Regions from separate parts of the Streptomyces sp. NPDC002793 genome, predicted to be linked through region 2. Evidence: riboswitches for the same ligand, from Rfam matches in the RefSeq annotation. Region 2 holds a riboswitch; each other region holds the start of a gene.
What was found. Region 2 has a riboswitch for cyclic di-AMP ahead of ABT001_RS19925 (C40 family peptidase). Riboswitches for the same ligand answer to the same signal wherever they lie in the genome.

Region 1 (7,049 bases), on a different contig from region 2:
TTCCCCCGCCGGTGTCAGGGCCCAGGCGGTCCTGCGGAACGGCACCCTGGTCGACGACTTCCTGATCAGGGACGCCCCGCACACCGTGCACGTGCTGAACGCCCCGTCCCCCGCGGCCACCGCCTCCCTGCCCATCGGGAGGGAGGTGGCACGCCGGGCCCTGCTGCGGGCCGGGGCGACGGGCTGGACGCCTCCCGCCGTAGAATCGGGTCATTGTGTCTGAGCCTGTGAACCCCACCCCAGAGACTCCCGGCCTCGCCCCGGAGACGCCCGGCACCCCGGACGCGGACGACGCGGCGGCGAGGCGCGCCGCCTCCTTCGAACGCCAGCGCAGGCTGCGCCAGGAGCCCCGCTTCCCCGGCGGTCCGGCCGCCGACCCGGCGGGCTCGCACCACGAGCGCCGGATCCGCAGCTTCCAGCCGCGCCGCAGCCGGGTGACCACCGGCCAGGAGGACGCCCTCCAGCGGCTGTGGCCCACCTGGGGGCTCGACATCGACGGCCGCAGCGTCCTCGATCTCCCCACCCTGTTCGACGGCCTCCCGGTGGTCCTGGAGATCGGCTTCGGCATGGGCGAGGCGACGGCGCAGATGGCGGCCGACGACCCGACCACCGGGATCCTGGCCGTCGACGTGCACACCCCCGGCCAGGGCAATCTGCTGGGCCTCGCGGAACGGGCGGGGGTGTCCAACGTCCGTGTCGCCAACGGCGACGCGATCATCCTGCTCCGCGAGATGCTGGAGCCGGCCGCCCTGGACGGCCTCCGGGTCTTCTTCCCCGACCCCTGGCCCAAGAAGCGGCACCACAAGCGCCGGCTGATCCAGCCGGAGTTCCTCGACCTGGTGGCGCAGCGGCTGCGGCCCGGCGCCGTCGTCCACTGCGCGACGGACTGGGAGCCGTACGCCGAGCAGATGCTGGACGTCCTCACCGCGCACCCCCTGTACGAGAACACCCAGGCGGACGGCGGCTACGCGCCCCGGCCCGCGTTCCGGCCGCTGACCCGCTTCGAGGGCCAGGGTCTGGACAAGGGCCACGTCGTCCACGACGTACTGTTCACCCGCCGCTGATCAGCCATCACCGGCCCGGTCCCGCGCCCGCGGCATGGCCAGGTGTCAGTGGCCCTGGTTAGGGTCGTCAGGTGTCCGAGGGGTCCGCGCAGCACCAGCAGCCGGCCGTCCCGGTTCTCGAGGAGCAGCGGCTCGACGAGTTCCTGGGCGCCGTCCCGGAGCGAGGCCATTGGCGTTACCGGCCCCGCATCGTCGGCATGGTCTGGCGCAGCAGGGCGTTCCGCGTCGGCGCGGTGATCACGGTGCTCTCGCTCTGCGGTCTGGTGATCCTGGCCCTGGTGCGCCGGCAGACGGGGACCGAGGGCTTCCTGGTGGGGCTGGGCCTGGCCGTGCTGCCCGTGCCGCTGCTGATGGCCGCGTTCCGGTGGCTCGACCGGGTCGAGCCGGGCCCGTGGCGGAATCTGCTGTTCGCCTTCTCCTGGGGCGCGTGCGCCGCCGCGCTCGTGGCGATCATCGCGAACTCCTTCGCGACCCGGTGGATAGCGACGGCCACCGCGGATCCGGCGAGCGCCGACACCCTCGGGGCCACCGTCGTCGCCCCGGTCGTCGAGGAGATCGCGAAAGCCGTCGCGGTCCTGCTGATCTTCCTCTTCCGCAGACGGCAGTTCGGCGGGATCGTCGACGGCATCGTGGTCGCCGGATTCACCGCGACCGGCTTCGCCTTCACCGAGAACATCCTCTACCTGGGCAACGCCTTCGGCGAGGACCAGCAGCTCGGGACCACGGGCTTCGCCTCCGTGACGGTGGGGACGTTCTTCGTCCGGGTGGTGATGTCGCCGTTCGCGCACCCCCTGTTCACGGTGCTCTCCGGCATCGGCTTCGGCCTCGCGGCGCTCGGCGGCGCACGCCACCGGGTGCGCCGGATCGTCCTGCCGCTGCTCGGACTCGTCCTCGCCATGGGCATGCACGCCCTGTGGAACGGCTCGTCGTCCTTCGGCCCGTACGGCTTCTACGCGGTGTACGGCGCGTTCATGGTGCCGGCCTTCGGTCTGGTGACCTGGCTGGCCGTCTGGGCGCGCCGGCGGGAGCTGCGCACGCTCTCCACCGAACTGCCGGTGTACGCGGCGGCGGGCTGGCTGGGCTCCGCGGAGCCGCTCGCACTGGCCTCGATGCGGGCACGGGGCGTGGCCCGGGACATGGCCAGGTACTGGAACGGCCACCCGGACCGCGCCCGGGGCCGGGCCGCGGCCCGTGCCGTCGCGGAGTACGAGTCGTTCGCGACTTCGCTGGCCATGCTGCGCCGGAGGGCACGTCACGACGGGGCGGGGGACGACTTCGCCGTACGCGAGCAGGAGTTGCTGCACCACCTCTGGCAGCGCCGGGACATCGCGGGTCCGGCCCTGATGTACGCGGCCCACGCGACGGGCCGGCTGCGGGCCCACCGGCCGCCAGGCCCGCCGCAGTTCCCCCGGCAGTTCGCCCACGGCGGGCCGCCTCCGGGGCATCTCCTCGCCCCGCACCGGCACTACGGCGGCCACAACCCGTACCGGGAGGACGGAGGGCACCGCGTACCGCCCGGTTAGAGGGTCAGGCTGACGCCTCGGTCAGCTCCGTCACCTGCTGCTCGGTCAGCCGCAGCTCGCCGACCGCGACCAGCGCCGGCAGCTGTCCGACCGTACGCGCGGAGGCGATCGGTGCGGTCACGGTCGGCCGGGCGGCCAGCCAGGCGAGGGCGACCGTGGCGATCTCGGCGTCGTGTTCCTGGGCGATCCTGTCGAGCGCCGCGAGCACCTTGCGTCCGCGCTCGGTCTCCAGGTGCTTGCCCGCGCCTTCGGCGCGTGCGCTCTCGACGGCCGCCCCCGGACGGTACTTGCCGGTGAGGAAGCCCGCGGCGAGTGCGAAGTACGGGACCGCGGCGAGGCCGGCCCCGGCCGCCGTGTCCTGGAGCGCGCCCTCGTAGGTGTCGCGCGAGACAAGGTTGTAGTGCGGCTGCAGGGCCACGTACCGGGCGAGGCCCTCGCGCTCGGAGAAGTCCAGCGAGGCCTGGAGCCGCTCGGGGCTGATGTTGGAGGCGGCGATCTCCCGCACCGTGCCGGCCTTCACCAGCTGGTCGAGGGCGGTGATGATCTCCTCGACGGGGACGCTCTCGTCGTCGAAGTGCGTGTAGTAGAGGTCGATGTGGTCGGTGCCGAGCCGGCGCAGCGACGCCTCGGCCGCCTGCTTCACGGTGGTGGGCGAGAGCCCCTTGTACGCGGGGTGTGCGCCGACCTTGGTGGCGATGACGACGTCGTCGCGGCGGGAGCGGGCCGCCAGCCACCTGCCGATCAGGGTCTCCGACTCACCGCCCTCGTTGCCCGGGGCCCAGGCCGAGTAGGAGTCGGCGGTGTCGATGAAGTTGCCGCCCGCCGCCACGTAGGCGTCGAGGACGGCGAAGGTTTGCTCCTCGTCGGCCGTCCAGCCGAAGACGTTGCCGCCGAGGGCGAGGGGGAAGACCTTGAGGCTCGACGAACCGAGCGGGCGCAGAGACGTCATGCCCATGGACAACCGGTCGGCTCAGGCAACTATTCCGACCGGCTGGGCGGCTCCAGGGGACGACGCCCCGGGCGCTCACCGGCCCCGGACAGGCCGGCGGCCCTGACGTCGGGGGGTCGTGCGTCAGGGCCGCCGGGGTCACGAGGGCTCAGATCGTGAGGCCCTTGCCGCGCAGCCAGCTCATCGGGTCGATGCCCGAGCCGTCCGCGGTGTGGATCTCCAGGTGCAGGTGCGCGCCGGTCACGTTGCCGGTCGCACCGACGCGGCCGATGGTCTCGCCGGTGGTGACCCGCTGACCGGCGGACACGTCCATCGACGACTGGTGGCAGTACCAGACCTCGGTGCCGTCGTCGAGTTCCAGGACCGTGCGGTAGCCGTACGAGCCGGACCAGCCGGCCGACTTCACCGTGCCGCTGTGGACGGCCTTGACCGGGGTGCCCGTCGGAGCCGCGAAGTCCAGCCCGGTGTGGTGGCCCGAGGACCACATCGAACCGGACTGGCCGAAGGTGGAGCTGATGTAGTACGAGGAGGTCGGGACGGCGTAGCTCGCGGCGAGCTTGGCGAGGCGCTCGGCCTCCGCCTTCTTCTTCGCCGCTTCTTCCGCCGCCTTCTTCTTCGCTGCCGCCTCGGCCTCGGCGTCGCTCTGCTGCTGCGCCGCCTGGGCCGCGGCCGCCTCGATCGCCGCCTGCTCCTCCGCGGCCTTGGCCTGGGCGTCGGCTCCGGCCTGCTGCTGCTCGGCCTGCTGGAGGATGCGGGCGCGCAGCGCCTCGCCGGCGTCGGTGGTGCCCTGCTCGGCCTCGGCGGCGGTGATGCCGGCGGTGGTGAGCGGGGAGGACGCGGCGACGGTCTCGTGGTCCGAGTCGGAATCGTCGGACATGAACGCACCGACGCCGGGCAGGGACTTGGCGTCGGGGAGATTGTCCGCGATGGAATCGGGAAGAGAGATGGAGACCGGCGGCTTGCTCTGGGCGGTGGCCATGCCACCCGCTCCGACGGCCGCTATGACACCGACGCCGAGGACGGTGGAGCTACGGGCGAGACCGCGCTGCTTGGCCACGCGGTGCCGGCCGCGTACGGGACGGATGGACTCCTCGGTGGGGTTCCATTCCTCCCAAGTCCTGCCCTCATCACCGAGACTTCCGGTCCTGAAGGATGACGGTGCCTCGGGGGCAGGCTGATTGGACGCCACGTGGGCGCACTCCTTTCCTTCCTTCTCGCCTACCGGGTTAGCTGACGGGTTCGGAGCAGGAAGGTCTCCTACGGGCCCCTTCGTCTCTCGCGAGACACAGGTGTCCGATTCACCCCATGTAGGTGGTTCCCCGGTTCCCTTGCGGAATTCGGCGCTGCGCACGGTGCCGCCTCTTGCGACGACAGGTACAACCGCGCTGCGTTATCGAACGTTAATAGACACCCGGGTCCGATTCCAAGCTGTTCCGGCAGATCATTCCCCGCTCCGGCGTGGACTTTCAGGGGTCAACCGGGCGCAAACGGGCCACTTGAGTGCCCCTCACCCACACGCCAGTTTCTGACGGTGCGTCAAATGTTATGCGGAGCGGGGTCCTTCGACTACCGACTGTCGCGACCGGTCATTCACTGTCCCGCCGCACGATCTTCACGGTCGTCCGCCGCTCCTGCTGCCCCCGCGCGGGACGCCCGACCGCGAGGAGCGCCAGGTCGTCCGTCGACCGGCCGCCGGTGTGCAGCCGTACGTCGTCGGTGAGAGCGGACAGCAGCTCCTCGGGCCCCGGGAAGAGTCGGCCACGCAGCCGGGCCGCCGGGTCGTAGAAGACACCGTGCGCGTCCCGCGCCTCGGACAGCCCGTCCGTGAACGCCAGGAACATCGCACCGGCCGGCAGCGTCCACTCGTCCGACCGGTCCGGCCACACACCCAGCCCCATCCCGAGCGGCAGCGCGGGCACGGTCGGCGACAGCACGTCCAGCGCCCCGTCCGCGTGCAGCACGAGCGGTTCGGGGTGACCGCGGTTGACCACCCGCACCGTGTCCGAACCGGTCGGGATCTCCGCGAGGACTGCGGTCACGAACCCCTCCACGGTGTCGAATCCGCCCCGCCGCGAGCCCTCACGGGCCAGCGCCCGCTCCAGCCGCTGGACCACGCCCTCCAGCGACAGCTCCTGTTCCGCGGCCTCCCGGAACGCCCCGATCACGACGGCCACGGCCGCCACGGCGTCCAGCCCCTTGCCCCGTACGTCACCGAGGACCAGGCGCACGCCGTACGGAGTGTCGGCGACGGCGTACAGGTCGCCGCCCACGAACTCGTCCGCCTGCGCCGCCTCGTACCTCGCGGCGACCTGCAGCCCGCCGATCCGGTCCTCGGGCGTCGGCAGCACCGCGCGCATCGCCGTCTCCGCGATGACCCGGGCCGAGGCCAGCTGCTCGTTCCCGCGGCGTACGACGCGGTTGATGACGAGCGAGAGCGCCGCGACGGTGCACAGGGTGAGGAGGTCGGTGAGCGGCACGACCGCGGCGAGCATGCCGTCCGAGATCCGGATGGCGAGCAGGACGAGGATCGAGGCCACACCGACCCGCACCGTGCCGGCCAGTGAGTAGAACGGGGCGGCGATCAGCGGAGCGGCCGCGAAGAGCGGCACGGCGGTGACCTCCGTCGGCGTCAGGAGGTCGAAGACCACCCCGGCGCAGATCATCAGCGCGGGCAGCGCGCGCACGGGCCGCCGGGAACGGACGTTCCCGGCCGCGCCCCCTCGCCGTCCGTCCCGCTTCCCCACCTGTGCACTCCTACCCGGTCCACCCACGGCTGCGGACGGTACCGCGCCCCACCCAGGCTGGCCGGAGCCGCGCCGAGCGGCGACCCGTCATCGGCCAAAGGGAGGAGTGCGCCGGAGCTCCGCCCTTCCGGGGCCAGTCGGAGAGCCGGTGCCGCGCGTAGATCGTCAGTGCATCCCGTACGGAGACGGCGGTCCCGTCTCCGTGCCGATCGTAGTTCCTTCCGCAGCGCGGATCGGGCGATGTCACATCGCGCCGACGCCGGCCCATACGAACGGGTCACACGACAGAGGCCCGGATCCTCGAAAGGATCCGGGCCTCTGTCTTCTAGTAGCGGGGACAGGATTTGAACCTGCGACCTCTGGGTTATGAGCCCAGCGAGCTACCGAGCTGCTCCACCCCGCGCCGTTGTGATTGCAACTCTACGGCATCCGGGAGGGTGCTCCGACCAATTACGACGGCCACCCCCGCCCACTCCCCCGGCGGGCGCCCCCACCGCCCCTGGGCGATGTACCAACAGGGCTCGCAGAAAGCAGAGTTGACGGGCTCGGTGACGTAGCAGCAGCCTTTCCCGCACTCCGGTCTCGCGTACCGCCTGTCTGGAAGGCCGGGATGCCCCGGGGGCGCGGCGTTCCGCGATTGCGCGGTACGGGGAGCGGCGCGACGCTGGAGGGGCAAGCCTTTCGGTGTTCGGTCCCGCCCGCACGGCATCCTCCGGGTGCCGGTGCCGGACCAGCAGCCTCACCCGATGCGACGGCGGCAGGGGAGGCC
Region 2 (7,049 bases):
GCCGCGGCCGGGCGCCGCCCGTGGGGGTCAGGGGTACGGCAAAGTCGTGAATTCCGGAGCGGTTACGTCGCCGATGCGGGCGGTTCGGTCAGCGAGGCGATGCACGTGGTGAGTAGGCGCCGCATCTGATCTCGTTCGTTGGCATCCAGATCGGCCAGCATGTCTAGCTCGACGCGGCGCACCGCGGCGCTGGCCGTCTCGAGCTGGCGGCGCCCGCGGGGAGTCAGCTCGGTGGGCAGGGCCCTGCCCACGGGGGCCCGCGCCGGGCGGATGACGAGTCCCTGGCGCTCGAGGGCCTGCAGGAGCACGTTCATCGACTGCCGGGTGACGAAGGTGCCGCGGGCAAGCTCGGAGTTCGACAGGCCCGGTCGCTGGGCGAGCAGCTCCAGGCAGGAGTAGTGGGTGATCGTCATGCCGAGCGGACTCAGCACGGCGTCCAGGGCGGAGTGCAGAGCGCTCGCGACCGCCTTCAGCATGTACCCCAGCGATGTGTCCAGCTCGATTCCGGGCTCGCCTTGACTCATGTCAGTAGTCTGACATACGTTCCGGCATGTCAGAAGACTGACATGCTATGAGGAGGTAAGAATCGTGGCCGTTACCGGACCCGACTTCATTTCACTGCAGGTGCGCGACCTGGAGCGCTCTGCCGTTTTCTACGAGCAGTACCTGGGACTGAAGCGCTCTGACGCAGGACCGCCGCACGCTGTCGTGTTCGACACCAAGCCGATCGCGTTCGCTGTCCGCGACGCCGTCGCGGACAGCGACCTGGACGCGATCGCCCAGCCGGGCCAGGGGATGGCGCTGTGGCTGCACGCCCCCGACGCGCAGGACATCCACGACGCCCTCGCCGCCGCCGGTACGACGATCGTCGCAGCGCCCGTCGATGGGCCGTTCGGTCGCACCTTCACGTTCGCGGACCCCGACGGCTACCAGGTGACCCTCCACGACCGCGGCTGAGTAGGGCGGCCTGGTCCGACAGCAAGCAGCCCGGTCGGCGAGTGCCGCCGCCCGCGTCTCTTCCGCGGGTCGGGGAGCTGGGCAAGGAGATCAAGAAGGTACTGGCTGCGGGCAGCAGCTGTCAGGGGCGGAAGATGGCATGAACGGGCGGGCGTCCTTCGTGGCGGACGGCAGTGAGTGTGAGAGCTCCCAGCGTTCCGCCCGGGCCCCGCCCGCCACCCTCGGACCCGCCGGGCACATCGCCGCAGTCATGACACCGCAGGTCACGGCCTGACTTCATGACTCTGCCGGGCCCCTGCCGTGGGGGGCCGGGGCCGTTCTCAGGTGGCGGAGGTCCGGCCGAAGCCGCTGCGCAGGAGGGCCACCAGCGTCGTCGCCGCCGTGGTGTTCCGGTCCCCCCGGTGCACCACGGAGATCGTCCGCCGGAAGGCGGCGGGTTCCAGGCGCCGGACGGCGAGGGGAGCCGGAGACATCGCGGCCACCATCTCCGGCACCACCGCCACGCCGATGCCCGCACTGACCAGGGCGCACACCAGGGCGTAGCCCGGTGACTCGCACACCACGGCGGGAGTGGCCCCCGCCTCGGCCAGCGCACGCTCCACCCCACGGCGCGGCGGATGATCAGGCGCGCTGCTGATCAGCGGGCGGCCCGCGAGTTCGGCCACGGACAGCGGGCCGCCGCCACCCTCGGACAGCACCTGCCCGAGAGCGGTGACCAGCACCAGTTCCTCGACGAGCAGCGGCTCGGCGCGGACTCCCGCCGGCAGCGGCTCGGCCGCCGCGGGCTCGTACGCGTGGGTCAGCGCCAGATCCACATCGCCCGACGCCACGGCGGCGACCCCGGCCGGAGGCTCGTAGTCGGTGACGGCCAGCTCCACGTCGGGGTGGGCGCGCCGGAACGCGGTGAGCACCGGCGGCAGCAGGTGGATCCCGGCCGTCACGAACGTGCCGACCCTCAGCCGGCCCCCCGACAGCCCTGCGAGCCGGGCCAGCTCGTGACGCGCCTGATCCATCTCGTCCAGCACACGTCGGGCCCGCCCCGCCAGCAGTTCCCCGGCGGCCGTCAGACGGGCCCCGCGGTGGTGACGTACGAGGAGGGCGGCTCCGGCTTCCCGCTCGAGCTTCGCCAGTTGCTGCGAGAGCGCGGGCGCGGTGTAGCCCAGCCGTGCGGCCGCCCGCGTGATCGAGCCGGCCTCGGCCACCGCCACCAGAGCGGCCAGCCGTGTCGGGTCGTACATTAAGCGTTCCTTTTGGCAGACCCAGAAGATTGCAAGTACACGTTAAAGGGCCGGCGGGGCCAGGGTGGACCCATGGACGCACAACTGCTCGCCTTCGTCGCCGTGGCCGCGGGAATGGTGGCGCTTCCCGGCGCCGACTTCACCGTGGTCGTACGCAACGCGCTCGCATCCCGGCAGTCCGGGCTGGCCACCGCGGTCGGGGTCGCCGGAGGCCTTCTGGTGCACACCGCGCTGGCGGTCGCGGGCCTCGCCGCCGTGCTGGTGACGATGCCCGTACTGTTCCGCACCGTGCAGCTCCTCGGCGGCGCGTACGTGCTCTACCTCGGGCTCAGCGGCCTGTACGCGATGCGGCGGCCGGTCACCGCCGGAGCGGCTGACGAGGAGGAGCCGGCGGGCAGGGCGCCGTCAGGGCCCGGACGTTCGCTGCGCCAGGGCTTCCTCACCAACGCCCTCAACCCGAAGGCGCCCGTGCTCTTCCTGAGCCTCCTGCCCCAGTTCGTGCCCGACGGCCAGGCGCCTCTGCCCAGGACCCTGCTGCTGGCCTCGGTGGTCGTCCTGCTCGCACTCGTCTGGTTTCCCGCCGTGGCCCTGCTGGTGGACCACCTCGGCCGGTGGCTGCGCCGGCCGCGTACCGCCCGTGCGATCGAGGGCGGCAGCGGCGCGGCGCTCACGGCATTGGGACTCGTCCTGGTGACCGGCCCCCTGCTGAACTGAATCAGGTGCCCGAGGCTGTCAGCGGACCCTCCCGTACCAGACGTTGCCGGACCAGATCTTCTCCAGCCGGACCACGGCGCCGGTCTTCGGCGAGTGCCAGATCTTCCCGCCGCCGGCATAGATGCCGACGTGGTACACGCTGCGGCCCGCGTGGAAGAAGACCAGGTCGCCGCGTTGCCGCTGCGACCTGGAGATATGGCGGGTCTTGTTGTACTGCTGCTGAGCGGTGCGGGGTAGCTTCTTGCCGGCCTTCTTGAACGAGTAGAGCGTGAGCCCTGAGCAGTCGAACCGATGGGGGCCCGTGGCGCCCCAGCTGTAGGGGGCGCCCTTCTTCGACGCGGCGATCTTGAGCGCCTTGGTCGAATGGGCGGCGGCCTCGGCGTCGTTCACGAAACCGGGGGCCAGCATGGTCGTTCCTACGGCGAATGTCAGAACCGAGGCCGTTCCGGCCCGGGCGAAAAGAGAGCGGACATGAACCTGCGCAGTCATGCGCAACCCTTCGTCAGCCGCCTGTGAAGGATGACCTGTCGGGTTCGGGCTGGCGAAGTTGCCCGGCCGCGCGAAGCGGCTTCACCCCGAGGGCCGTCCGGATGTCCGGTCGGCCCGTTGTGCTCGGGTCCTCCACTCCTGCCGATCCATTCCTGTCGACCAGGCATCCGGGCGGCGGCAGGACTCGGCGTCCGCCCGGACCGCCCCGCCGCGGTGGCGGGGGCTTGTCGTCCCAGGGATCTTTACTCACGCTCTGCCCGATTTCCTCGCTGAAGCGGGCATATGTGAGAGTCGTCACGACTGATCCGATCGGGTGGACGCGGCGGTCCCGAAGCCGCGGCGGCCGCACCGGACCAGCCGTGTACCAGGGGTGGAGCGATGGATTCCGTTCAGTGTCCGCGCTCGCTGCGCAAGTTGAGCTGTCCCTCGACAGGGGGACGTCCTACGCCGATCGAGCGAGGGAATCTCATCGTCCTGTCGGGCGTGTCGTGAAGGGGCGTCGAAAACCGCGCCGGTGGCCCGAGTCGAGGGCCGGAAACCTTCAACTCGACGGCGCGGGAGGCACGGCGACCCGCCCCGCCCGACGCTCCCCGTCCAGCAGTCGCAGGGCCCTGGCCAGGGTGTCCGCGTGGATCTGCGACTCGCCCCGCTCGTGCATCAGGACGAGCGCGTCGCGGAGGGCGACGGCCCGCGACGCGAGAGCCTGAGCCGCTCGGAGCGCTCCGTACGTGTCGCTGCCGCGCGCGGGGTTGATGCGGCCGAGCTGGTCGAGAGCCTCCAGGTAGCGGTCGATGAACTCGGCCTCGGCGCGGGTCAGTGCCGGGAGCGGCGGGAGCCGGGGTGGGAGCATCGGGCGTTCACCTCGCGGGATACGGCGGCTGGGACGGTGTGCGGTTCTCCACGACGTGGTCCACCAGCCCGTACGCCGGGACGGCCTGGGCGTCGGGGACGGTGTCCCGTTCGGTGTCGGCGCTGATCTCCCGTGTGGAGCGCTCCGTGTGACGGGCCGGCATGGCCGTGAGCGGCTCGCGCTCCAACTCCCGGGCCCGGATCTCGAGATCTGAGGGCCGGCCCTGCACCGGCTCGTCCGGGGCGGGTTGCTGGATGAGTACCCGGGCGCCCGGCAGGGCATGTCCGTGTCCGGGAGCGCCGGCGGCGAGCAGGGCCGCGGCGGCGCGAAGATCGCACCGTATACGACGGGATCGTCGGCGGCGGGCGCGAGTGGCCCTCGTGCCGTTCGGGGGTGCTTCCGGGCATGCGTGAGCCGGACGTCCTGAGGTGGGCGTGGCGTGCGCCGATTTCCATGGACCGGTAAAAGGCCAGTTAACGCGCCGGAAAAACTTCCGCCCTAACGTGCAATACCTGGTCGCGGAATCCTCTTCATCGTTCAACAGAGTGTTGAAGGCGGGATAGGGTCCCGCTGCGTCCGGGGCAGGTACCGGGCGGGAGACGAAGAGGGTGGAAGCGTGCAACTCACTCCGCACGAACAGGAACGCCTGCTCATCCATGTGGCGGCCGATGTCGCAGAGAAGCGCAGGGCGCGCGGACTGCGGCTCAATCACCCCGAGGCCATCGCGCTGATCACGTCCCACCTTCTGGAAGGTGCCCGTGACGGCCGGACCGTGGCCGAACTGATGGCCTCCGGCAGGAAGGTCCTCACCCGCGACGACGTCATGGACGGCATACCGGAGATGATCCACGACGTCCAGGTCGAGGCAACCTTCCCGGACGGAACCAAGCTCGTCACCGTCCACGACCCGATCGTCTGACGGGGGAGCGGCCGATGATTCCCGGAGAGTTCCTGTACGCGAAGGACCCGGTGCCGCTCAACGAGGGGCGTCCCGTCACCCGTCTCACCGTCCTCAACGCAGCGGACCGGCCCGTGCAGGTCGGCTCGCACTACCACTTCGCCGAGGCCAACACCGGCCTGGACTTCGACCGCCGCGCCGCCCACGGGCTGCGGCTGAACATCGCCGCCGGAACCGCCGTGCGCTTCGAACCCGGAATACCCGTCGATGTCGAACTCGTCCCGCTCGCAGGCCTGCGCATCGTCCCGGGACTGCGCGGCGACACCGGAGGTTCTCTCGATGCCTGAACTCAGCCGCCCCGTGTACGCCGATCTTTTCGGGCCCACCACCGGCGACCGCATCAGGCTCGCCGACACCGACCTCGTCGTCGAGATAGAGGAGGACCGGGCCGGCGGACCCGGACGGGCCGGTGACGAAGCCGTGTTCGGCGGTGGCAAGGTGATCCGTGAATCGATGGGCCAGGCGCGGACCACCCGCGCCGAAGGTGCCCCCGACACCGTCGTCACCGGCGCCGTCATCATCGACCACTGGGGCGTCGTCAAGGCCGACATCGGTATCCGCGACGGCCGGATCACCGGGATCGGCAAGGCCGGCAACCCGGACACGATGAACGGTGTCCATCCCGACCTCGTCATCGGGCCGGAGACCGAGATCATCGCGGGGAACGGCAAGTTCATCACCGCCGGCGCCATCGACGCGCACGTCCACTTCATCTCGCCGACCCTCGTCGACCAGGCGCTCTCCTCCGGGATCACCACGCTCGTCGGCGGGGGCACGGGTCCAGCCGAAGGGACCAAGGCCACCACGATCACTCCGGGCCCCTGGCACCTCGCCCGGATGTTCGAGGCGCTCGACGGTTACCCGGTCAACATCGGGCTGCTCGGCAAGGGCAACACGATGTCCCGGGAGGCCATGCACTCCCAACTGCGAGCCGGAGCGCTGGGTTTCAAGATCCATGAGGACTGGGGTGCGACCCCCGCCGTCATCGACGCCTGCCTGGGCGTGTGCGAGGAGACCGGCGCCCAGTTGGCCATTCACACGGACACGCTCAACGAGGCCGGATTCGTCGCCGACACGCTGGCAGCCATCGCCGGGCGTTCCATCCACGCGTACCACACCGAGGGCGCGGGTGGCGGGCACGCGCCCGACATCATCAGCGTGGTCTCGGAGCCGTACGTCCTGCCCAGCTCCACCAATCCGACCCGGCCGCACACCGTCAACACGATCGAGGAGCACCTCGACATGCTGATGGTCTGCCACCACCTCAACCCCACCGTGCCGGAGGACCTCGCCTTCGCCGAGTCCCGGATCCGGCCCTCGACCATCGCCGCCGAGGACATCCTCCATGACCTCGGGGCCATCTCGATCATCTCCTCCGACTCCCAGGCGATGGGCCGCATAGGCGAGGTGATCCTGCGTACCTGGCAGACCGCCCACGTGATGAAGCGGCGTCGTGGTGCCCTCCCGGGGGACGGCCCCGCCGACAACCACCGGGCACGTCGCTATGTAGCCAAATACACCATCAACCCCGCGGTCGCCCAGGGCCTGGACCGGGAGATCGGCTCCGTCGAGACCGGCAAGCTCGCCGACCTCGTGCTCTGGGAGCCGGCGTTCTTCGGCGTCAAGCCGCAGACCGTGATCAAGGGCGGCCAGATCGCGTACGCACAGATGGGCGATGCCAACGCCTCGATCCCGACTCCGCAGCCGGTCATGCCCCGCCCGATGTTCGGCGCCGTGGGCCGGGCTCCCGCATCCAACTCCCTCAACTTCGTCTCCTCGGCGGCCATCGAGTCCGGGCTGCCGGAGCGGCTGGGGCTCGGCAAGGCGTTCGTGCCGATCACCA
Region 3 (7,049 bases), on a different contig from region 2:
GCTTTCCCTGGGACTTCTCCATCAACTACCACCTGTACCGGCAGGTCTTCCCCCTCACCGCACTCGGCCGGTACGTGTACGGAGATCCCTTCGCCACCCCTGCCCGAACCGGCAAGGGTGCCTGAGCCGATGGGTGGTGCACAGGAGCCGCCCGGTCCCACCACACCGCTGCTGATCGCGTGCGCTCTCGGCATCGAGCGCCTCGCCCTCCGCACCGGCAGGAGGGGCGACGGGGTCCCCGGCCCCGGCCCGGTGAGCATCATCAGGTCGGGGATGGGCCCCCGGGCGGCGGAGAACGCCGTCCGGGTGGCGCTGGGACAGCAGGGGGCCGGAGGCACGGCGGTCATCGCCTCCGGCTTCTGCGCCGGGCTGGAACCCGGCATGCACCCGGGTGACCTCGTGGTGGCCGAGGAGACCCGGGACTCCGCGGGCACCACGGCCTGCACGGGTACCGGCCTGCTGGTCGACGCCCTGGTCAGAGCGGTGCCCGGCCGCACGGTCCACACCGGCCCGCTGAACGGCTCGGGGCACGTCGTCCGGGGCCCGGAGCGGGCCGGGCTCCGGGCCACGGGTGCCATCGCGGTGGACATGGAGTCCGCTGCCACGCTCCGCACCGCCGTGCGGACGGGGCCACGCCCCGTTGCCGCCGTACGGGTGGTCGTGGACGCTCCAGAGCATGAGCTCGTCCGTATCAGCACGGTCCGCGGTGGAATATCGGCATTCCGTGTTCTCCGTGCCGTCCTGCCGGCTTTCCATGAATGGCACCGATCTTTGCTGCTCCCCAGGAGGTGAGCCCAGATGGCCATGCCGCTCCGTCAGTCCATCAAGGTCGCGACGTATCTCTTCGAACAGAAGCTCCGCAAGCGGGAGAAATTCCCGCTGATCGTCGAGCTGGAGCCCTTGTTCGCCTGCAACCTGGCGTGCGAGGGCTGTGGCAAGATCCAGCACCCGGCCGGAGTGCTCAAGCAGCGCATGCCGGTCGCGCAGGCGGTCGGGGCGGTGCTGGAATCGGGTGCCCCGATGGTCTCCATCGCCGGCGGCGAGCCGCTGATGCACCCTCAGATCGACGAGATCGTGCGCCAGCTGGTGGCCAAGAGGAAGTACGTCTTCCTCTGCACCAACGCCATGCTGATGCGCAAGAAGCTCGACAAGTTCACCCCGTCGCCCTATTTCGCCTTCGCCGTGCACATCGACGGGCTGCGGGAACGGCACGACGAGTCGGTCGCCAAGGAAGGCGTCTTCGACGAAGCGGTGGAGGCGATGAAGGAGGCCAAGCGACGCGGCTTCCGGGTGACGACCAACTCCACCTTCTTCAACACCGACACCCCGCAGACGGTCATCGAGGTGCTGAACTTCCTCAATGACGAGATGAAGGTCGACGAGATGATGATCTCGCCCGCCTACGCCTACGAGAAGGCACCCGACCAGGAGCACTTCCTGGGTGTCGAGCAGACCCGCGAACTCTTCAAGAAGGCCTTCGCGGGAGGCAACCGGAGCCGCTGGAGGCTCAACCACTCCCCGCTCTTCCTGGACTTCCTGGAGGGCAAGGCCGACTTCCCGTGCACGGCCTGGGCGATCCCCAACTACTCGCTCTTCGGCTGGCAGCGGCCCTGCTACCTGATGAGCGACGGGTACGTGCCCACCTACCGGGAACTCATCGAGGACACCGACTGGGACAAGTACGGCCGTGGCAAGGACCCCCGCTGCGCCAACTGCATGGCGCACTGCGGATACGAGCCCACCGCGGTACTCGCCACCATGGGGTCGCTCAAGGAGTCCCTGCGAGCGGCCAGGGAGACCATCGGAGGGAACCGCTGACGCCATGAGCCCTGGTCCGGGAGGCAGGAGGAGGCCGGAGCCCCAGCGGGGTTCCGGCCGCGGCCGTGGGCCGGGTGCAGGACCAGGGTGTGGAGATCACCGGACGCGTCGGTGCGGTGCCGGAGCGCCGCACGCCGGTGGGAGAGCGGACCGTGCCGAAGGAGAACGGGCATGAAGGACGAACAGCCGGGCTTCGACCTGGCGCGGCTCCTCGCGGAACGAGGCGCCGAACGCTACGAGCTGCACACCAGGCACCTCAACCACCAGCTGCCGCGGATGCTCCACACCCTCGGTTTCGACAAGGTCTACGAGCGGGCGGAGGGCGCCCACTTCTGGGACGCCGAGGGCAACGACTACCTCGACATGCTCGCCGGCTTCGGCGTCATGGGGCTCGGCAGGCACCACCCCGTCGTACGACAGGCGCTCCACGACGTCCTCGACGCCTCGCTCGCGGACCTCACCCGCTTCGACTGCCAGCCGCTGCCCGGACTGCTGGCCGAGAAGCTGCTGGCGCACAGCCCGCACCTGGACCGGGTGTTCTTCGGAAACAGCGGTACGGAAGCGGTCGAGACCGCCCTGAAGTTCGCCCGGTACGCCACCGGCAAGCCGCGCGTCCTCTACTGTGACCACGCCTTCCACGGGCTGACGACCGGATCGCTGTCCGTCAACGGGGAGAGGGGCTTCCGGGACGGCTTCGCACCCCTGCTGCCCGACACGGCCATCGCGCTCGGCGACCTCGACGCGCTGCGGCGTGAACTGAGGCGCGGTGACGTGGCCGGGCTGGTCGTGGAGCCGATCCAGGGCAAGGGCGTCCACGCCTCACCGCCGGGCTTCCTGCGCGAGGCGCAGGAGCTGCTGCACCGGCACAAGGCCGTGCTCATCGCGGACGAGGTGCAGACCGGGCTCGGGAGGACAGGTGACTTCTACGCCTACCAGCACGAGGAGGGGGTCGAACCCGATCTGCTCTGCGTGGCCAAGGCCCTCTCCGGAGGCTACGTGCCGGTCGGCGCGACGCTCGGCAAGGACTGGATCTTCAAGCGCGTCTACTCGTCGATGGACCGGGTCCTCGTCCACTCCGCGAGCTTCGGATCCAACGCCCAGGCCATGGCGGCCGGGCTCGCCGTCCTCGCCGTCATGGAGCAGGAGGAGACCGTTGCGAACGCCCGTCGCACGGGGGATCTGCTGCGCGAACGGCTGACCGCGCTCATCGACCGCTACGAGCTGCTGCACGAGGTGCGCGGCCGGGGTCTGATGATCGGCATCGAGTTCGGCCGGCCGACGTCCCTCAAGCTCCGTGGCCGCTGGACGATGCTGCAGGCCGCCCGTAAGGGGCTCTTCGCGCAGATGGTGGTGGTGCCGCTGCTGCAGAAGCACCGGATCCTCACCCAGGTCTCCGGCGACCATCTGGAGGTGATCAAGCTGATCCCGCCTCTGGTCATCGGGGAACCGGAGGTCGATCGCTTCGTGACCGCCTTCACCGCCGTGATGGACGACGCGCACAGCGGGGGCGGGCTGATGTGGGACTTCGGCAGGACCCTGGTGAAACAGGCGGTCGCCAACCGCTGAGGCCGATCGGAATTTGCCCCTGAGGCAAGTTATTTGCCTCAGGGGAAAGATCCTGGCCCAATGGAGGAATGAATCCTCCTGACGGTGGGGTGGCCGACGAAATCCCTGGGATCGCTCCGCGCCTACGCGATCTGCGCCGTAATCGCGGCCTGACCCTGGAGGCGGCGGCCGGCCGGGCCGCGCTCTCCCCGGCCCACCTCTCCCGTCTCGAGACGGGCCGGAGGCAGCCCTCGCTGCCGATGCTGCTGGGGCTCGCCCGTGTCTACGGTACGACCGTCTCGGAGCTCCTGGGTGAGATGCCCCCCGAACGTGACGCGATCGTCCGCGGCGGCCCGCTCGACGGCACGCCGGGCGGCGCGGGGGCGGGCGGCTGGCTCTACCGGCAGGCGGGCGGATCGGGCCGCGCCATGCAGGCCCTGCGCGTCCGCGTCCCGTACGGCACCGAGGGTGATCTCGTACGCGTGCACCCCGGGGAGGAGTGGCTGTACGTCCTCGACGGCCGGCTGCGGGTCGTACTCGGGGAGACCGTGCACGACCTCGATCCGGGTGACAGCGCGCACTTCGACTCGCTGACCCCGCACCGGATCGCGGCCCTCGACACCGGTGGGGCACGCCTGCTCTTCGTCCACACCCTGCTGCAGAGCCCCGCCGCCGAGCTGTGCCTGGGCAGCGGGGTCCACCGGGTCTGATCCCGCCGCCCACCCCCTCACCGCGCACCCCTCCCGAACGTCCCACCGGGCGCCCCTCACCGGGCATCCGCCGCCACCCGGCCCGAGCGGCCGGAAGAGAGGACCGTCATGTCCGATTCGGAGTACTACGACCCGCTCACCCCGCGCACGGCGAAGAGTGCGGACAGCCAGGAGCGGCGGATGCCCCGCGGTGTCGTGATCCGGCTCTTCGCCTACCTCGTGGCCGGACACGTCATCGCGGCCTTCCTCTTTCTCCTCTTCACCGTGGCAGGCGAGGGCTGAGCCCCGGCGTCACACGCCCTCGACGAGGCGCTCCCGCAGTTTCGCGCGGGTCCCGTGGCTGATCTTCAGCCCTTCGAGGAGATAGCGGTCCGTGCTGCCCCATATCTCCTCGATGGTGGTGAACGCCGCGTCGAGGTATCCGGCGTGTGCGCCGAAGAGCGGATCGAGCAGCTCCATCACCTCGTCGGACATCCCCGCCGACGAGGTGTCGCTGCGCCGCACCCTGTACCGGCGGTGCGCGTCGTTCGACTTGAGGTAGTCGGCCTCGATGGCCTCCTTCTCGACGCCGACGGCGAGCAGCGAGATCGCGATCGACAGCCCGGCCCGGTCCTTGCCCGCCGCGCAGTGCATCAGCGCCGGAACGCTGTCCTCGGCCAGCGCGTGCAGGACGCGGCTGTGTTCGGCGGTGCGGTCCCTGATGATCGAGCGGTACGAGGAGACCATGCGCTCCGTTCCCTTGCCGTCGGCCAGGATCGAGCGGAGCTGCTGGATGTTCCCGTCGCGCACCAGCCGCCAGAACTCCGCGCCGTCGGCGGGGTCGGAGAGGGGAATGCTGACGTTCCGGACGCCCGGCAGCTCCACGTCGTACCCGTCGAGCTTGTGGTCGGCGGCGTTGCGGAAGTCGAAGACCGTGTGCAGGCCGAGCCCGGCGAGGAAGGCGGTGTCGGTCTCGGTGGCATGGGCGAGGTGGCCGCTGCGGAAGAGGCGCCCGTACCGGACGGTGCGACCGTCCACGGTCGGAAGCCCGCCGACGTCACGGAAGTTGCGGACACCGGTCAGGCCGGCCTCGGTCGGTTCGGGGCCGGTGGGCGGGACCTCTGGCAGCTGCGTCACAAGGGCTCCTGTGAGTGTCGGGCGTCGGCGCCGCTCGCCGACGGGGGCACGTCCGCGACGATACGACACGGCCGCAACGGGCAACCGTTCATGCTCCTGTTACATCGGTCCGGGTGGCCGGTCGACGCCGAAGGCGTGTCCGTATTGGCGCATTTAGCAGAACATGCCCCGCTTATGGGGGAGATGGGTTGCGGTGGGTGAGCGGGATCATATCCGTGACGGTGCGTGGTGAAGGGGCCGGAGGGTATTCCGGACGCCGTGCGGAAAGCCAAGATCCGTAATCCACGGAGTGTGACGGGAATTCCGCACCGGAAATGAAGCGTGGATTCCGGTTGGCGATCAGTGGCTTGTTCACGGCGTCCCGGCTCGCCTACGGTCACCCTCAATCCGGACGGAACGCCTAATCCTGCCGCCGCCCGGAATCCGCACCGACTCACGTGTGGCAGGAACGGGGGAACCAGGTAGGCCGCCGGCCGGAGGGATCCGTACGGCTAGGGGTAAAGCCGCGCACCGCGCGGCCGGGCATCTCCAGTCCGAACCCGACAGCTCACCTCGTAGGCGCCGGAGAGGAATTCCCCATGCCCGCACAAGGCAAGCACCGTCGTCCGAAGTCCGGCCCGATCGCCCGAGGCGTCCTCGCCGCAGGGACCGGCGGCGCCGTTCTCGCCCTCCCGCTGCTCGGCGCCACCGGCGCCCATGCCGCCGAGCAGGCCGCGCCGGCCGTCACGTCCGCCTCGCAGAGCGCCCCCGCCTCGGCGGCGAAGAGCTCCGCGAAGACCTACTCCGTGGTCTCCGGCGACTACCTGGCGAAGATCGCGGCCGACAAGAAGGTCAAGGGCGGCTGGCAGAAGCTGTACCAGGACAACCGTGACGTCGTCGGCGAGAACCCGAGCCTGATCATTCCGGGCATGAAGCTGACCCTCGGCGCCAAGGCGTCCGGATCCGCCGAGAAGTCCACCGAGGCCGCGCCCTCCAAGGCCGCCCCCTCGGCCCCGAAGGCCGCCGCTCCGGTCGAGAAGCAGGCCGCGGCCGAGGAGACGGCCGCGAAGACCACCGACTCCGGTGCGTCGGAGAGCGACAGCTCCGGCTGGGCGACCCCGGTCGAGAACGCCAACGTCACCACCCAGTACCGCGCGTCCGGTGCCAGCTGGTCCAGCGGCTACCACACGGGCTCCGACTTCCAGGCGGCCTCCGGCACCGGTGTCCGGTCCATCGGCCCGGGCACCGTGGTCTCCGCCGGCTGGAGCGGCTCCTACGGCAACGAGGTCGTCGTCCAGCACAGCGACGGCATGTACTCCCAGTACGCCCACCTGTCCTCGCTCGGGGTCTCGGCCGGCCAGAGCGTCACCGGCGGCCAGCAGCTCGGCCTCTCCGGCTCCACCGGCAACTCCACCGGCCCGCACCTCCACTTCGAGGTCCGGACCGGCCCGAGCTACGGCTCGGACGTCGACCCGATCGCCTACCTGCGGTCGCACGGCGTCTCCATCTGAGACACGCCACCCGGGGACGGGAAGAGGGGCGGTGCGCGCGGCGCACCGCCCCTCTTCCTTATTCCGGCTTTACCAAAAACTGACCGGGTGGTCTTTCTCACCCACCGTCAACCCCATATTACGGTCGCGTAGGTCACATTCGAAGGTGCAGGATAAGCACTTGTGGCAGACGATTCGAGAAAAAATCAACGAGGCATCATCGGGTCGTACGCAGCGATTGGCGACAGCTTCACCGAGGGCGTCGGAGACCCCGGCCCCGACGGGAGGCTCGTCGGCTGGGCGGACCGGTTCGCGGTTCTCCTCGCGGACCAGCTCCCGGTACCCGATGCGGTGGTCGGCCCCGCGGACGACCCGCACGGGAATTTCCGGT
Region 4 (7,049 bases), on a different contig from region 2:
CCCCTGGACCCGACCCGGCCCTTCCTCCGTCCGCAGGCCCCCTGGCCCGACCGGACGGCCGTGCCCGCTCCCGCGCCCGTCGTCCCCGTCCCGCAGCCGCCGCCCGCCGCGCCTCAGGAGCCGCCCGCCCGGCCGAACGTGGCGCGCGCCGTCGACGACGTGAAACGGCTGCTCGGCGAGGGCCGCATCACCCAGGCCGTCGACATCCTCGGCGGAATCCTGCCGGCCGCCGCCCAGGAGCACGGCGAGCACTCACCGGTCGTACGGATCCTGCGCAAGCAGTACGCGGCCACGCTCATGGACGACGGCCAGTACCGCCGCGCCCTTCCGGAGCTCCGTCGCCTCGCCGACGACCGCGCGGCGGAAGCGGGCCCCGCCGACTCCCAGACCCTGCACTACCGTTACGACGCCGCGCAGTGCCTGGAGCAGCTCGGCGAGGCCGCCGCCGCGCTCACCGAGTACCGCGCCGTCCTCCCTTATTACGAGAACGGCTACGCGACCTCCTCGGGACCCGGCCGGGCCTTCGACATCCGCCACCGCATCGGGCACCTCCTGCTCGCGGTGGGCGACCACACGGCGGGCCGCGCCCAGTTGCAGGCCCTGCTGTACGACACGGAGCGCGCCTACGGCCCCCACCACCAGCTCCCCACGGAGCTCCGCCGGCAGCTGGTCCACCACCGGGACGTACGCGGTTCCATGTGACCGGGTGCCGACCCCACACGGACCGGTCCGGAAATCGTTGGTCGAAGCAGTGGCCCGAATCACGTCCACTGCCTAACATCGATCACCGCAAGGCTTTGTGCACTGATGCACAAACTCTCCCCGGGAGGCTCCTTTGCACCGCCGACGTCGCACCGCGCTCGCCCTGTCCGCCGCAACGCTCGTCGCGGCGCCGCTCCTGACCGCCTGTGGCAACGAAGCCCATCCGGGCGCCGCGGCGGTGGTGGGCGGCGACCGGATCGACGTGGCCACGGTCCAGCGGCAGGCCTCGGACGTCCGCAGCGCGCAGCAGACGTCGGCACGGTCCGAGGATCTGGTGAAGGAGTCAGGGCAGCTGAATCGCGCCAAGTTGCACGGCCTGATCTTCGCGCGGGTCCTGGACCGTGCCGCGAAGGACGCGGGGGTGAGCGTCAGCCGTAAGGAGATCCAGCAGGTCCGGGCGGCGGCCACCGCCCAGTACGGCGGTGACACGGGCCTGAAGGCGGTGATGCTGGAGCAGCGCTGGGTCGCCGCCGGCCAGATCGAGGACGACCTGCGCAAAGAGGTCCAGCTCCCGAAGCTGGCCCAGGCGCTCGGCGCCGATCTGCAGACCCCGGCGGGACAGCAGGTGGTGGGGAAGGCGCTCACCGAGGCGTCGAAGGCGCTGCACATCGACGTCAACCCGCGCTACGGCAGCTGGGACGATCAGAAGATCCAGCTCAGCACCTACAAGGCCCCGTGGATCAGCCAGGTCACCCCTGTCCAGGGGCAGCCCGAGGCGGGGGCCTGAGCCGAACGGAGGGCCATGCCCGCCCAGGGGTAGGTTCGGGGGCGTGAACGCTGAAGATCCCGGTCGTATCGTCCTGCTCACCGCCAGCCACCGGGTCGCCCCCGGTCTGTTGTCCTGGCCCGCCTGGCAGACCCTGCACGGCGCCGACCGGGTGCTGTGCACCGAGCGGGACCACCCGCAGCTGCCGTACCTGCGCGAGGCGGGGGTCGCCGTCGAGCACGCCGCTCCCTCGGCCGAGGAGTTGGTGGACGACTGCGCGGGTGGCCGGACCGTGGTGGTGCTCGTGGGCGGCGAGGGCAATCAGCCGCTGACCGACGGCCTGGCCCGGCTCGGCGGTTCGGGCCGGGTGCAGATGCCGGACCTGGAGCTGCTGCCCGGTTCGTACGACCTGCCCGGCGCACGGCTGCTCGATCTGGTCCAGGTCATGGACCGGATCCGGCTGGAATGCCCGTGGACCTCGCAGAAGACGCACGAGGGCCTCGCGAAGTACGCCATCGAGGAGGCGTACGAACTGGTCGAGGCCATCGAGGACGGCGACCGCGCGGAACTGCGGGAGGAGCTCGGCGACGTACTGCTCCAGGTCGTCTTCCACGCGCGCATCGCGCAGGAGGACCAGGAGGAGCCGTTCGGTCTCGACGACGTCGCGGCCACGATCGTCGAGAAGCTGATCCACCGGCATCCGCACGTGTTCGGTGACGAGACCGCCGAGACCCCGGAGGACGTCCGAGCGCACTGGATGCGGACGAAGGCGATCGAGAAGCAGCGGGAATCGGTCACCGACGGTGTGCCGCCGGGCCAGCCCGGTCTGGCACTGGCGGCCAAGCTCGGCAGCAGGGTCCGCGCCGCGGGCCTCGACGTGGCGCTCCCCGAAGGCGAGGGGATCGGCTACCGGCTGCTCGCCCTCGCCGTACGGGCCGAACGGGTCGGCACCGACCCGGAGGCCGCCCTCCGGGCCGCCGCCCGCGCCTACCGGGACGCGATCCGGGCGGCGGAGGGGCTCGGGACGCCCGGCACCGCCGCGGACGGCGTCGAGGGATGAACGACGACCCCGGGACGGCCCCCGCGCCCGACGCACATCCCGACGCGACGCCCGCCGTGCCCGACACAGCGCCCGAACTCTTCACCTGGGAGTTCGCCACCGACCCGTACCCGGCCTACGCCTGGCTCCGTGAACACAGCCCCGTGCACCGCACGGCCCTGCCGAGCGGTGTCGAGGCCTGGCTGGTGACCCGGTACGCCGATGCCAAGCAGGCACTCGCCGACACCCGCCTCTCCAAGAACCCGGCCCACCACGCGGGCTCCGCGAACGCCAAGGGCAAGACGGGCATCCCGGGGGAGCGCAAGGCGGAGCTGATGACGCATCTGCTGAACATCGACCCTCCGGACCACACCCGGCTGCGCCGGCTCGTGTCCAAGGCGTTCACCCCGCGCCGGGTCGCGGAGTTCGCGCCCCGGGTTCAGGAACTGACGGACCGCCTCATCGACGACTTCATCGAGAAGGGGGACGCGGACCTCATCCACGACTTCGCCTTCCCGCTCCCGATCTACGCGATCTGCGACCTGCTCGGGGTGCCGCGCGAGGACCAGGACGACTTCCGGGACTGGGCGGGCATGATGATCCGGCACGGCGGCGGGCCGCGGGGCGGGGTGGCCAGGTCGGTCAAGAAGATGCGCGGCTATCTCGCCGAACTCATCCACCGGAAGCGGGAGAACCCCGGCGACGACCTGATCTCCGGGCTGATCCGGGCGAGCGACCACGGCGAGCACCTCACCGAGAACGAGGCCGCAGCCATGGCGTTCATCCTCCTCTTCGCCGGTTTCGAGACAACCGTGAACCTCATCGGCAACGGCACCTACGCCCTGTTGCGCAATCCGGCCCAGCGCGAACGCCTGGAACGCTCGCTGGCCGCCGGGGAGACGGACCTCCTCGACACGGGCTTGGAGGAGCTGCTGCGCTACGACGGTCCGGTGGAGCTCGCGACGTGGCGCTACGCCACCGAACCCGTGACGCTGGGAGGACAGGACATCGCGGCGGGGGACCCCGTTCTCGTGGTGCTGGCCGCAGCCGACCGCGACCCGGAGCGATTTCAGGATGCGGACACCCTGGACCTCGCTCGGAGTGACAATCAGCACCTCGGATACGGGCACGGCATCCACTACTGCCTGGGGGCGCCGCTGGCCCGGCTGGAGGGCCGGGTGGCGCTGGCGACCCTGCTGAGACGCCTCCCCGACCTGCGGCTCGCTGCGGAACCTGCCGATTTGCGCTGGCGTGGAGGGCTGATCATGCGCGGACTACGCACACTTCCCGTCGAGTTCGATCCCGGACATCCGGCCGCAGAAAGTGACAGCCTGTCAACTCTGTGACTTTCACGTGATCTCCGCTGCATCGACTTGTGACACACGTTCGAGTAGGGCTAGGTTCACCGTTCGACCAACCCGTTACACATGTCAGTCACACGGAAGGCAATCCCATGGGCTCCGCGACCGGCAGACACCGTCGCCCACGCCAGGCACCCGCCATCGTCGTCGCCGCAGGCGTCACGGGATCGGCCATCGCCATCCCGCTGCTCGGCGCGGGCAGCGCACAAGCCGCAGACGCGTCGACCTGGGACCGGGTCGCCGAGTGCGAGAGCGGCGGCATGTGGAGTGCCGACCTCGGCAACGGCTACTACGGTGGCCTGCAGCTCTCCGAGGACACCTGGTCGGACTACGGCGGCACGGACTACGCGTCCCGCGCCGACCTCGCGAGCCGCTCGCAGCAGATAGCCGTCGCGGAGAAGGTGCTGGCCGACAAGGGACCCCAGGCGTGGTCCAGTTGCTCGGTGATCTCCGGGCTCGCCGTGGACGAGGGGCTGCCCGGCGTCGACCCGGGCGACGAGCCCTCCGCCGAGCCCTCGGACACCGCGACCCCGTCCGGGACCCCCTCGCCCGAGGCGTCGGACGCGGAGGACGAGACGGCGGGCGCCGAGGACGAGTCGGACGCCTCGGAAGCCCCTGAGGGCTCCGGCGACGCCGAGGGCGGCGCGGACGAGGACACGACCGAGGACTCGACGGACCGGGGCGAGGCCGGCGCCTCGCCGTCCGCGACGCCGTCTCCCGAGGCATCCGGTACGCCCGGCGACTCGAAGGGCGACGGGGCGAACGGCGGGAAGCACCGCGGCACCCCGGCTCCCGAGGCGGACGCCGGTTCCGGTCCGGACGCCGGACGGGACTCCGGGCGCCACGCCTCGCGCGGCGACTCCGGGGCACGTGAGGGCGCCGAGGGGACGTACACCGTCCGCGACGGCGACAACCTCTGGGCGATCGCGGACGCGCAGGAGCTCTCCGGCGGCTGGTCCGCGCTCTACGAGGCCAACAAGGACGAGCTGGGCTCCGACCCGGACCTGATCCTCCCCGGCCAGAGCCTGGACCTCGGACTCGTCGGGGCGAACGCGCCGGGCGACTCGGCGGAGACCACCACCGCCGACTGATCAAAAGCGCAAAAAGGCCCCGAAAACAGGGGCAGTTCAGAGGCCTATGTCCACTTATGCGTAAGTGAGACATGGGTCTCTTTGCGTCAACTGGAGCGCCCCGTCCGCCCGATCCGTCCATATTGGCTCCGACCTGCGAAAACAGCTCGATCCGACTGGCCGTTACGTGCTGATTAGCCGTTATGTCCATCTTTGAATGTAGGGGTTGCGTGTGTTTACGGTCGGAGCCGCTCGCACCGCGGGCACCTTCGACCGTCACGCCGAATCCTGCCGTCGGCCGAAGGGGACCGACGCGTAAAGCGCCGTAGGCAGGAGCGGGGGACCCAGGTAAGTGCCGGACCCGGCCGTCGGAAGACGGGCGGGGTGCGGCTAGGGGTGAAGTCGTCCGCGGGAGCGGGTGACCGGGCAACTCACAGGCCCGAACCCGACAGCTCACCTCGTAGGCGTCGGTGAGGAGAACCATGCTGCTTTCCAGCAAGGGCAAGCACCGTCGCCCGTCCAAGGCCGTCCGTATCGCGACCCTGGCCGGTGTCACCGGTGCCGCCGTCGCCGTCCCGCTCATGGGTGCGACCGGCGCCTCTGCCGCCTCCGTCGAGACCTGGGACGCCGTCGCCCAGTGCGAGTCGGGTGGCAACTGGTCCATCAACACCGGCAACGGCTACTACGGCGGCCTGCAGTTCTCGCAGTCCAGCTGGGCCGCCGCCGGCGGTACCCAGTACGCCGCCCGTGCCGACCTGGCCACCAAGGGCCAGCAGATAGCCGCCGCCGAGAAGCTCCTCGACCTGCAGGGCCCGGGCGCCTGGGCCTGCGCCGGCGCCGGCGGCCTGACGAACGACGGGGTGGATCCGGGCGTCGACACCGGCTCCGGTTCCGAGAAGAACGGCGACACGGCCCCGCAGGCCGCACTGGAGCGCAAGGCCGAGCAGCCCACCACGCGCAGCGAGAAGCGTGAGGCCCCCGCGAAGACCGTCACCACCCCGACCGGCGAGAAGGTCGAGAAGGGTGACGGCGAGTACAAGGTGAAGTCCGGCGACACCCTCAGCAAGATCGCCGACGCGAAGAAGGTCAAGGGCGGCTGGGAGAAGCTCTTCGAGCTGAACGACGACATCGTCGACGACGCCGACCTGATCTTCCCGGGGCAGCAGCTCCACCTGAAGTAGGCACCAGCCGCCCGGGGTCCCCTCCTGCCCCGGTGGCCCGGTGGCCCGGCCCGGCGCGCTGACCCCCCGCGTGCCGGGCCGGGGTCCGTTCGCGGACGCGTCAGGGGATGCGTGTTCACTTCTTGTGGTTACTTGCCAGTAGAATTCTGGAGCTTTGCCCGGAATGAGGGCCCGCGGGTCCTTTTTCGTCCCAGGGGACGGGCGTACGGCCGACGGAGCGGGCCGGGCCGGTTAGGCTCGTGGCGCAAGGCCACAGTGACCCTGCACAACCAGTGTCAGATCCCAGAAGGAGATGCCTCGTGCCGTCCATCGACGTCGTCGTAGCCAGGGAAATCCTCGACTCCCGGGGGAACCCCACGGTCGAGGTCGAGGTCGGCCTCGACGACGGCAGCACGGGACGTGCTGCTGTTCCGTCCGGAGCCTCCACCGGAGCGTTCGAGGCCATCGAGCTTCGCGACGGTGACCCGAACCGTTACCAGGGCAAGGGCGTCGAGAAGGCCGTCCTCGCCGTGATCGAGCAGATCGGCCCGGAGCTCGTCGGTTACGACGCCACCGAGCAGCGCCTCATCGACCAGGCGATGTTCGACCTGGACGCGACCGAGAACAAGGGCTCGCTCGGCGCCAACGCCATCCTCGGTGTCTCGCTGGCCGTGGCGCACGCCGCGTCCGAGGCCTCCGACCTCCCGCTCTTCCGCTACCTCGGCGGCCCGAACGCGCACCTGCTGCCCGTTCCGATGATGAACATCCTGAACGGCGGCTCGCACGCCGACTCCAACGTGGACATCCAGGAGTTCATGATCGCGCCGATCGGCGCCGAGTCCTTCTCCGAGGCCCTTCGCTGGGGCGCGGAGATCTACCACACGCTGAAGAAGGTCCTGAAGACCAAGGGCCTCTCCACCGGTCTCGGTGACGAGGGCGGCTTCGCCCCCA

Region 1: it holds a riboswitch for cyclic di-AMP, as region 2 does, so the genes downstream of both, ABT001_RS06260 (M23 family metallopeptidase) here and ABT001_RS19925 (C40 family peptidase) in region 2, are expected to answer to the same signal.
Region 3: it holds a riboswitch for cyclic di-AMP, as region 2 does, so the genes downstream of both, ABT001_RS27410 (M23 family metallopeptidase) here and ABT001_RS19925 (C40 family peptidase) in region 2, are expected to answer to the same signal.
Region 4: it holds a riboswitch for cyclic di-AMP, as region 2 does, so the genes downstream of both, ABT001_RS00435 (transglycosylase family protein) here and ABT001_RS19925 (C40 family peptidase) in region 2, are expected to answer to the same signal.

The regions. Positions count from the first base shown of each region.
Region 1 is NZ_JBEOVL010000005.1:15,023-22,071, forward strand. It holds gene lhgD (L-2-hydroxyglutarate dehydrogenase) at 1-223, shown strand, start outside; gene trmB (tRNA (guanosine(46)-N7)-methyltransferase TrmB) at 228-1,064, shown strand; gene ABT001_RS06250 (PrsW family intramembrane metalloprotease) at 1,136-2,587, shown strand; gene ABT001_RS06255 (aldo/keto reductase) at 2,592-3,536, opposite strand; gene ABT001_RS06260 (M23 family metallopeptidase) at 3,685-4,725, opposite strand; cyclic di-AMP (ydaO/yuaA leader) riboswitch at 4,737-4,889, opposite strand; gene ABT001_RS06265 (PP2C family protein-serine/threonine phosphatase) at 5,123-6,280, opposite strand; partial or broken gene ABT001_RS06270 (MerR family transcriptional regulator) at 6,417-6,515, opposite strand; tRNA gene ABT001_RS06275 (tRNA-Met) at 6,610-6,683, opposite strand.
Region 2 is NZ_JBEOVL010000019.1:4,213-11,261, reverse strand. It holds gene ABT001_RS19945 (MarR family winged helix-turn-helix transcriptional regulator) at 63-524, opposite strand; gene ABT001_RS19940 (VOC family protein) at 589-957, shown strand; gene ABT001_RS19935 (LysR family transcriptional regulator) at 1,278-2,195, opposite strand; gene ABT001_RS19930 (LysE family translocator) at 2,268-2,909, shown strand; gene ABT001_RS19925 (C40 family peptidase) at 2,928-3,398, opposite strand; cyclic di-AMP (ydaO/yuaA leader) riboswitch at 3,402-3,574, opposite strand; gene ABT001_RS19920 (hypothetical protein) at 3,940-4,248, opposite strand; gene ABT001_RS36100 (ATP-dependent Clp protease proteolytic subunit) at 4,256-4,906, opposite strand; gene ABT001_RS19910 (urease subunit gamma) at 4,865-5,167, shown strand; gene ABT001_RS19905 (urease subunit beta) at 5,182-5,493, shown strand; gene ABT001_RS19900 (urease subunit alpha) at 5,486-7,049, shown strand, end outside.
Region 3 is NZ_JBEOVL010000035.1:1,984-9,032, forward strand. It holds gene shc (squalene--hopene cyclase) at 1-125, shown strand, start outside; gene ABT001_RS27380 (phosphorylase family protein) at 130-792, shown strand; gene hpnH (adenosyl-hopene transferase HpnH) at 799-1,818, shown strand; gene ABT001_RS27390 (aspartate aminotransferase family protein) at 1,990-3,384, shown strand; gene ABT001_RS27395 (helix-turn-helix domain-containing protein) at 3,453-4,073, shown strand; gene ABT001_RS27400 (DUF6126 family protein) at 4,182-4,355, shown strand; gene ABT001_RS27405 (tyrosine-protein phosphatase) at 4,365-5,189, opposite strand; cyclic di-AMP (ydaO/yuaA leader) riboswitch at 5,606-5,763, shown strand; gene ABT001_RS27410 (M23 family metallopeptidase) at 5,768-6,679, shown strand; gene ABT001_RS27415 (SGNH/GDSL hydrolase family protein) at 6,842-7,049, shown strand, end outside.
Region 4 is NZ_JBEOVL010000001.1:99,794-106,842, reverse strand. It holds gene ABT001_RS00460 (serine/threonine-protein kinase) at 1-702, shown strand, start outside; gene ABT001_RS00455 (SurA N-terminal domain-containing protein) at 836-1,489, shown strand; gene ABT001_RS00450 (nucleoside triphosphate pyrophosphohydrolase) at 1,533-2,528, shown strand; gene ABT001_RS00445 (cytochrome P450 family protein) at 2,525-3,853, shown strand; gene ABT001_RS00440 (transglycosylase family protein) at 3,961-4,959, shown strand; cyclic di-AMP (ydaO/yuaA leader) riboswitch at 5,250-5,420, shown strand; gene ABT001_RS00435 (transglycosylase family protein) at 5,421-6,119, shown strand; gene eno (phosphopyruvate hydratase) at 6,419-7,049, shown strand, end outside.